DNA from 2 places in the Lacticaseibacillus parahuelsenbergensis genome. Region 2 is predicted to be linked to the other one. Evidence: riboswitches for the same ligand, from Rfam matches in the RefSeq annotation. Region 2 holds a riboswitch; the other holds the start of a gene.
What was found. A riboswitch is a leader RNA that binds a small molecule or an ion and turns the genes downstream of it on or off. The one in region 2 is predicted to bind thiamine pyrophosphate.

Region 1 (4,421 bases), 1.4 Mb from region 2:
TTTTCACCTCATGAGCATAACAACAGCTATCGAACCAAGACATTCAACAGCAGAAACAGTGCCGCTGCCGCCACCAAGCCGCGGCGTGAACTAATGATCGCGCGGCGCACATTTCGTTTGGCGCCTTCGGTATAACCATGGGCATACATGGCTTTGACGTACTGGTCTTGCCACAACATGGCGACAAAAATCACCTTGACGTAAATCATGGGTGACCACGGATGCAGCTTTTGCCCGCGCAATAGACTGGCTTCACGAATCGCCGCAACCTCATGCATGATTTGCGGCAAGGCATGAATGACAACCAGCAAGCCGTAGACAAAATTAGGCGACAGCTTATGTTGTTCCAGCCACAGCAGCAACGCCTCTAGATCGACACCGATCAGAAACACCAACCCCAGCGCGGTGAAAGCATAAGTCCGCACAAACAGTAACAACGCGTAGGACGTATCCGTACCGTGTAAGGTGATCGCCCAGTATGTGCTCGCCGCCGGTATCATTGGGAGCAACGCTAAAACAACCAGACTTTTAAATGCGCGTCGCCACAGCAGAAAGCCAGTAGCTAAGCCAATCAGCGCCAAGTCAAGTTTCACCGAATGACTAAACGATATTTCAAGCGTCAAAAGCAGTATCAGCAAACTCAGATTCAGCGCATTCGTCTTCTTTGGTAACATCACTTCACTCCCCAAGAACCGCCAAGTGTTGATCAGCCAGTTGAACATGCTGTTGACTCACGCCTGCCAACGGAGCAAGCCGATGGGTCACAATCAAGAAGGCTTCCTCAGCTGCTTTTTCCTTAATCCACGCGGTGAAAAATGCACACGCGCGCTCGTCCAATCCGCTGAACGGCTCGTCTAACAGTAAAAAGGCCCGGTCCAAGCTCAACATGGCAATCAATTGAATCATTTTCTTTTGCCCGTCGCTCAAGTGATACAGGCTGCCGGATTGCTTCTCCGTCAATCCCAGATAGTCGAGCGCCGCTTGTTGGCGTTCGCGAACTTCCGCCGTGAGCGGAGCACCGAACTTTAATTCATCCGCAGGCGTCAGCGTCACAAATTGCTTCGTGGCATCTTGCACCGCCAGCGTCATCGTCTGGAACAATCGCTGTCTGCGCCGCAAGCGCCGTTCACCGAGAAACATGCGACCTTGATAAGGATGCAGTTGCACCATGGCCCGCAACAACGTCGACTTACCGCTGCCATTAGCGCCAGTCAGGGTCGTGATGCCGGTATTAAAATGCCATTCAGCCGCATGGATCAACACCCGGCGATTCTGGGCACAAACCACCTGATCAAGGTGAAGTAAAGGAGTCGTGGCTGCATCGGTTTTCGTTAAATGAAAATGAGTCGGGATTGTGGTGAGTGTTGCTAATGGCAAGCGGGTCAGCTGTCCCTTTTCCAACGACACAAGCTCATCGGCAACGCCGGCATAATCGCTCAAGTCGTGATCAGCAATCACAATTGTTTTCCCCGCATCGCGTAATTTACCCAGCTTGGTGATGAGTTGCTGCCGACTAGCCGGATCAATGCTGGCAAACGGCTCATCTAACAACAAAACCGGCGCATCCATCGCCAGCAAAACCGTTAAGGCCGCACGCTGCTTTTCGCCACCGGAAAGTGTCTGTAAGTCCCGATCCAAAAAGTCATCTGTTTCGCCCAGTGCGACCGCCTGCCGGATTTGTTTCGCCATCACATCAGCCGGCAAGTCGAGATTTTCCAAAGCGAAATTAAGTTCACCGCGTAAGGTTCGCATGGTAAATTGCTGATCAGGATTCTGAAACAACATCCCCACACGGCTTGCTTTCGTTTGCATAGACGCGTTGCGATTATCCTGCCCATCCACCAAGATCGTGCCTTCATAAGCCAGTGGCGCAAATCCGGCAATCAAGTTGAGTAAGGTCGACTTTCCACTGCCACTGTCACCGGTCAACACAGTCATCGCGCCCGTTGCAAATTCGAAATCAAGGCCATCAAACAATGGCCCATCCCGCTGAAATCGCAATTTTTTGAGTTCAATTCCCATCATTTACGACCTGCCAGCCAGTCGCTTGGCACCAGCGGCTTGGTCATAAAGTTTCATCACCAGTTGAACCAAAACAACGCCGAAGAAAATAACCGACAGCAAGCGCACCGTCACCAGAGCCAGAATCATACCCAGACTGTATGCGCCGTAACCCAGCTTGAAGTACTCATAGGCAAAACTGAAAACCGTCGTCCCAACTGCGGCCAAAAGCAGACTCACTGTGTCATAGCGCCGATAACGGGTCACAATGAATCCCGCCTCACTACCCAAGCCTTGAACAAAACCGGACAGCAAGACAGCCGGGCCAAAGTAGGATCCATAGAGCATCTCCGCCAGCGCCGCCAAACATTCACCTAAAATCGAACTGCCTTTCTTTTTCAGCAACATGGCGGTCATCGGTGCTGCCATTACCCACATACCAAACAGAATTTCGTTGGCAAACGGCGCATAACCGATTGGCGTCAATGCCGCTGCCAACAACGCGTAAATCGCATCGGCACCCATAAAGACGCCGCCAAACAGAAAGGCCAGAAATGCCAGTAAGACAACATCGCGCAACGACCATTTGTCCATAAAAATAACCCCCATTTCTTCAAATAAAGACAAACGGGGGCCAGGCATGATCAATCCATCATTTCGAAGCTTACTTGTGTCTCATGTTGGCTCACCCGCCAAGTCAAAAAGCGCGGTGGCTCACCATAACGCGATCGCCAGTGTAGAAGTCTGCGTGTAAGGACCTCAAGCCTAAATGGCCAAAGCCCAGACGCAATGGTGCGATTTTTACGCGGGGAATTTGTTCTATTTTGGGCACATGCGGAGTCTGACTGCCGCGTTCTATAACGCGCTCACAGTCGCAGAAATCTACGTGTAAGGACCTTGAAGCCCAAATGGCCAAAGTCCAGCCATTTGGACTTCAAGGCCACTTACACTCCGATTTCTAAGCGCTCCTGTTCGCGCTCAACCAAAAAGGACCCGTCACCAAATCATCGGCGGGGTCCATGAAATCACAAATAATCATCAAAAAACGATTGATCTTAACGACATTTCCCTGCGACAGTACTAACTGCATCAGGTTCCATGGGTATCATCTCAGCTTTTACAGCACCCCAAATGTTTCTATTCGATTGTAACGGCAGTATATCACTTTTTATTTGGAAGCGCTACAGGAAAGAACTGATGAATAGCGCCAACTTCTTGGTCAAGCCTGCTTGGTAACAAAAAATACCGAACCCAGTGATGGTGCACTTTACGCCGTTATGCCTTGATGCAGGCTCACTGGCAGCAAATAATTCGGGTCTAGGTCAGCCTTGTGATCGTTGATCCTTGTCAGTAACAGGTCGACTAGCAGTTTTGAGATGTCGTCCAACGGTTGAACAATCGTTGTCAGCGCTGGGTAATAATTTTGAATGAAGCGAGTGCCGTCATAGCCGATCAGTTTTAGGTCATCCGGAACGCGGATGCCCATAGCCAAGGCCAGCTGATGGATCTGCATGGCGGTCAGATCATCGGTGCAGAAAATTCCGTCATACTGCCCACCGGCCAATAAGTGCTGAATCTCCGTGCGGCGAATGGCCGCGGCAGTCTCAAACGGGATCGCCACGGTCGCGGGTTCGATTCCATGGGCAGCAAAGTAATCGTGAAAACCTTGTGACCGAGCATTTGTCGGTGAATTCGGCAATTCCTTACCGGTGATGATTAGCGGGGCTTGCACGCCATTGGCTGACAAGACCGATGCGGCCAAGCGCCCACCCTGGGCATTGTCGGAACTGACGATCGGAATGGTCGGAGCCAGATTGCGATCAAAGCTGACGATCGGTAGCCGGTACGCTTTATATTCCGGAATATTTTCATTGTGCGCTCCGGCAATGATACCGTCGACCTGATTGGCTGCCAGCAGGCGCAGGTACTCGCGCTCCTTTTCCGGATCATTGGCGCTGTTGCATAAGATTGCCTTATACCCGCGCTCGAACAGCAGATTCTCGAGTCGGGAGACCAGCTCACCGAAGAATGGGTGACTGACGTCGTAGAAGATCAATCCAATGAGATGCGGTGACTTGCCCTGTAGCGAGCGAGCCAAAGTATTCGGCCGATAATTCAGCTGATTCATGGCGGCATGAACCGCCTTTTTCGTTTTATCACTGATGGCACCGTAATTATTGATCACGCGGGAAACCGTGGTCGGCGACACTCCAGCCAATTTGGCGACATCTTCAAGTTTAACGGTCATAGTTTGGTATTACCCCTTTTTAGATTCCACGCTTGACACATACTGACGGCATCGGCGTTGGTGATCGCAGCTTGGGCTGAGGCGATAACGCGTCGCTGTGTTCCATCTGGTCGGTGCATTTTTCTGCCACCCTTGTGCGGTGTCATTGCGCCCCAATCTGTTTGTCACGATT
Region 2 (4,421 bases):
CATAAGTTAAAACATCGGATTCCTTGGCTAACTTGGTCAACGCCGCTTGGTCATCGTAGGGCGCCGTAATTTGGAAGTCCGCGACCTGACCCGCGGGTGAGTTCGGAGTCGGCTCCAAAATGCCAACACGATAGCCCATGGTTTTGGCGCTTTGGGCTAACATCCGACCAAGCTGACCACCGCCGATAATGCCGATTGTTGCCGGAGACGTCACCACATCAATCATTTGAGCGCAGCCTCGCTTTCTTCGGCGCGTTTGGTCTGCTCGGCACGAAAGGCTTCGAGACGTTGGGTTAATGCCTCATCTGTCAAAGCTAGGATTGAAGCGGCAAATAAAGCAGCGTTGACAGCACCGGCATCACCGATGGCCATGGTTCCGACTGGCACCCCACCTGGCATTTGCACAATCGATAACAAACTATCAACGCCATTTAATGTTCGGGTTTTGATTGGAACTCCGATGACAGGCAAAAGGGTGTTGGCTGCGAGCATCCCCGGTAAATGAGCCGCACCGCCTGCTCCAGCAATAATCACCCCAAAGCCTTGATCAGCCGCTTGCTTACCGAATTCCGCAAGCTTATCCGGCATGCGGTGCGCCGAAATGACATGCTTTTCATAAGGAATTGCCAGCGCCGTCAATTGCGTTGCAACCTGTTGCATGGTTGGCCAATCGGAGCTTGAGCCCATGACCACAGCTACTTTCTGCATCTTGTTCCCTGCTTTCTTTAAGATATTTTGAGAATAGCACGTTCAGAAACAACATTCAACCGTAAAATGGAACTATATTGGACTTATTTCAAATTAATGTTCGTGTTTTACTAGAAGTATTAATTCTTGCATTGCCTAAAACTTGAATCATCGCTAACTTCAATGGGAAAATTTGGCTACGTAAAGCGCTTCAAATTCAGCAACTGCCGCGCTAATCATCTTCAGTTTTCTTGAAAACAAAAAAATCGGCTTCAAAGATTTATTTCATCTTTGGAACCGATTTAAGGCCTAGATGCCTAACCCCTTACAATACGGGGAGACAAGAACCGACCAGTCATTTTTATGAATGATGCAATGGCTTAAGCTGCTTTGGTAGAAAGCGACTTGCCATCTTTGGCAATAAAGAGTTGTGGCGCAACCGTTAGCAAAATGCCGACAACGACAATCGCCAATACGGTACTGAACAGCGCAGATCCGCCGTTAACGATCAACGAATAGATCCAGGCATTCATGCCTTTTGGTGCGTAACTGCCCCAGAAAACCACGCCCGCGATAAAGTGAATGAAGTACTTAGCAAAAGTACCGATGATAATGCCAGCAAACGCATAGCCACTAGCCTTTACCTTTTCACCGCCGCGAACGTTCTTTTGAAAGGCAGCATAGGTCAAGCCCATCAAACCAACCAGCGTGAACGCGATTGGATATTCAAGAAAGCCCTGAATCGGGTTCAGAACACTGCCACCGCTCAGGCCACGCAGAATCAAATCAAGAATGCCCCAGACAAAGCCAGCCCATGCGGCAGGAATCGCCCCACGCCGCATCGCCAAAACAGCGATCGGAATCAAGCCATAATTCAACTCAATCGCCGAAACACCGGTGGTATGCGGAATATACGTCAGCGCCATCGCAAACGCGGCAATAATCGCTGTTTCCAAAATAACAACCAGACGCTTATGTTGTTGCATAAAAAAAGCCTCCTAGTGAATCCCCACTCACAAAGAAGGTCGCTTCCGACCGTTCACAAATCCCTACGCTCGCATTAACGAACAGGTTCGAAGGGTCCGGGTCTCCCCGATCTCAGCCAATGGCTCCCCTTTGTGAAGGTTCATCGAATTAATTGATACAACTTTATCCTACCAGACTTTGGAGAAAGGGCAAATATTTTACCCAGAGCAGAGCGTGAACCAGCCCGGTTAGAAACCGGAGCATAAGTGGCCTCAGACCTAAATGACCGGGCTTTGGCCATTTAGGTCTGAGGTCCTTATGTGGAGGTTTCTGGGCTGGTGAGCGCGTTTTTAAGTGCATCAGAAACTGATCTGTCTTTTACCATTTATGCTTGAGAGGTCCTTACACGCAGGTTTCTGGGCCTGCGAACGCGTTTTATGGAACGTGAGCCTACTTCAGAACAGCTGCAATCTTGCAACATGAATTTTTTCACTCACCGACTCAACCGCGCCTTTTCTTCACGGTGCAAAGCCTCCAACGACTTCCCCGCCGTTTCCGGGACAAAGATAACGACAAACAACAAGGACACAATGTTCGTCACAATGAAGCAAACGAACGTCCAAAACATCCCCATTTGTGCCAAACCAATCGGGAAAAGCACCCCAACCGCAAAATTACCTAACCACAGGAAGAAGGTCGCTGTGCCCATACCAAGGCCGCGCAACTGTTCCGGGAAGATCTCCGACATAAGCAGCCAAGTCATCGGGCTAATCGCTCCTTGGAAGAAGGCCAGAAAGAGCATCATCATCAGAATGGTTGTAAAGGAACGCAGCGGCGATCCTGCCGGCAAACGGGAAGCAAATGTCACACCTGTAATTGCCAGCGACGTACCGATTAAACCAATAATCAATAATGGTCGGCGCGGCACATGTTTAAGTAATTGCATCGTCACAATTGTGGCAGCAACCGCCGTGACGCCATTGGCAATGTTGGCAATCAATGCACTGTTGCGGCCAAATCCGGTCATCTGCAAAATTGATGTTCCATAATACATCATGACATTAATCCCAGCGATTTGTTGGATAACGCCTAAGCCGATACCAATCATCAATAGTCGACGAATCCACTTAACCTTGAGCGCATCAACCGGCTTGACCTTTTTATGTTCTGCACTTTTTGCAATCGTCTGTTTTAAATGTTCAAGCTCATTTGGAACCTCTTGCGGCGTTCGCAAAACCGCAAGACTGGCTTTGGCATCCTGCTGACGACCTTTCATCATTAACCAACGCGGCGACTCGGGAACAAAATGGGTACCGACACCTAGCAAGATAGCCGGAATCACGGCTAAGACGATCATCCACCGCCAAATACCGTGCACATTACCAAAATTCGTCCCTAAAACGGCATTCAAGATGAACGCAAGCAGTTGCCCAGAGACGACCATTAATTCATTTTGGGTCACAAGCCGACCACGCCGATTCGTTGGCGCAATTTCAGCCAGAAAACTAGGAACCAAAACCGAAACACCACCGACTGCCAGCCCCAAGACCATCCGGGCCCCAATCAACCAACCAGCACTAGGCGCTAGTGAAGAAGCGAGTGTGGCGAGAAAAAATAAACCGGCTAATCCGGTAATCAAACGTTTACGCCCATATCGGTCACTAACTCGGCCGACCAACACAGCGCCAAATGCCGCGCCTAACGTTAAACTACTGGTGACCCATCCTTGTAAACCCGGTGCTAATTTAAGTTCACTGGAAATAAACGGCAAAGCGCCATTGATGACGCCGGTATCATAGCCAAAAAGAAGCCCGCCCATTGTCGAAATGAGCGCCACTAGTCGTAACCGAACACGCGCAGTGGAAAAAGCACCAGTCCTGCGCTGCAAGCCTGTTTTTGTTTGATGTTGTAAATACATGCAATTCCCCCTCATTCGGTGAACCACCATACTTACTATCACAGATCTGCATCGCGGCTCGACCTTTTTAGTTTACATAATAACCATACCACTTTTCTGAAAATGCTGCATGTGCACCAGGTAAATACGATCTGCCCAGGCATTGCCGTCTACTTACCAAGCCACTTAAAAGAAATGACAAAGCTCTCGCCAAAGCTTTAAAGCAATTAAAAAAGACCGCCACCCTATTTGGGATGACAGCCTTCTTCAAATCATGACGTCATTACTGACCGGTTGTCTTTTTAACCAAGTCCGCATTTTCGTCATTCGAAATATTTTCATTTAGAGCAACATCGGCCATCTTAGCCATGTCCTCGGTGGAGAGCCGCTTCATCAAGCTGCGCACCTTAAGAACAGAAGTTGCAGACATGGAATATTCGTCAAGTCCCATACCAAGCAGCAACGGAACCATGATCGGATCACCAGCAGCTTCACCACACATGCCAGCCCATTTGCCTTCCTTGTGGGCTGAGTCAATCACATGCTTGACCAACCGGAGGATCGATGGGTTGTATGGTTGATACAGGTAAGAAACATGTTCGTTCCCACGATCAGCCGCCATTGAGTACTGAATTAAATCGTTAGTCCCGATCGAGAAGAAGTCGACATACTTAGCAAACTGATCAGCCAGAACTGCCGCAGCAGGAATTTCGATCATAATGCCAAGCTGAATGTTGTCGGATACCTTAACGCCATCCTTAACCAACTTGTCTTTTTCTTCTGTGAAGATCTGCTTAGCCTGTTTGAACTCGGAAATGGTTGCGATCATCGGGAACATGATCCGCAGATTACCAAATGCAGACGCGCGCAA

Region 1: linked by a shared signal. The riboswitch ahead of LACPH_RS01580 (ECF transporter S component) and the one ahead of thiT (energy-coupled thiamine transporter ThiT) in region 2 are both predicted to bind thiamine pyrophosphate.

Annotation. Positions count from the first base shown of each region.
Region 1 covers NZ_CP132482.1:342,906-347,326, reverse strand. The annotation lists gene LACPH_RS01590 (energy-coupling factor transporter transmembrane component T) at 27-674, opposite strand; gene LACPH_RS01585 (ABC transporter ATP-binding protein) at 679-2,022, opposite strand; gene LACPH_RS01580 (ECF transporter S component) at 2,026-2,595, opposite strand; TPP riboswitch at 3,051-3,141, opposite strand; gene LACPH_RS01575 (LacI family DNA-binding transcriptional regulator) at 3,269-4,249, opposite strand.
Region 2 covers NZ_CP132482.1:1,746,760-1,751,180, forward strand. The annotation lists gene purK (5-(carboxyamino)imidazole ribonucleotide synthase) at 1-226, opposite strand, end outside; gene purE (5-(carboxyamino)imidazole ribonucleotide mutase) at 223-708, opposite strand; gene thiT (energy-coupled thiamine transporter ThiT) at 1,068-1,673, opposite strand; TPP riboswitch at 1,716-1,813, opposite strand; gene LACPH_RS08225 (sugar porter family MFS transporter) at 2,147-3,571, opposite strand; gene ptsP (phosphoenolpyruvate--protein phosphotransferase) at 3,834-4,421, opposite strand, start outside.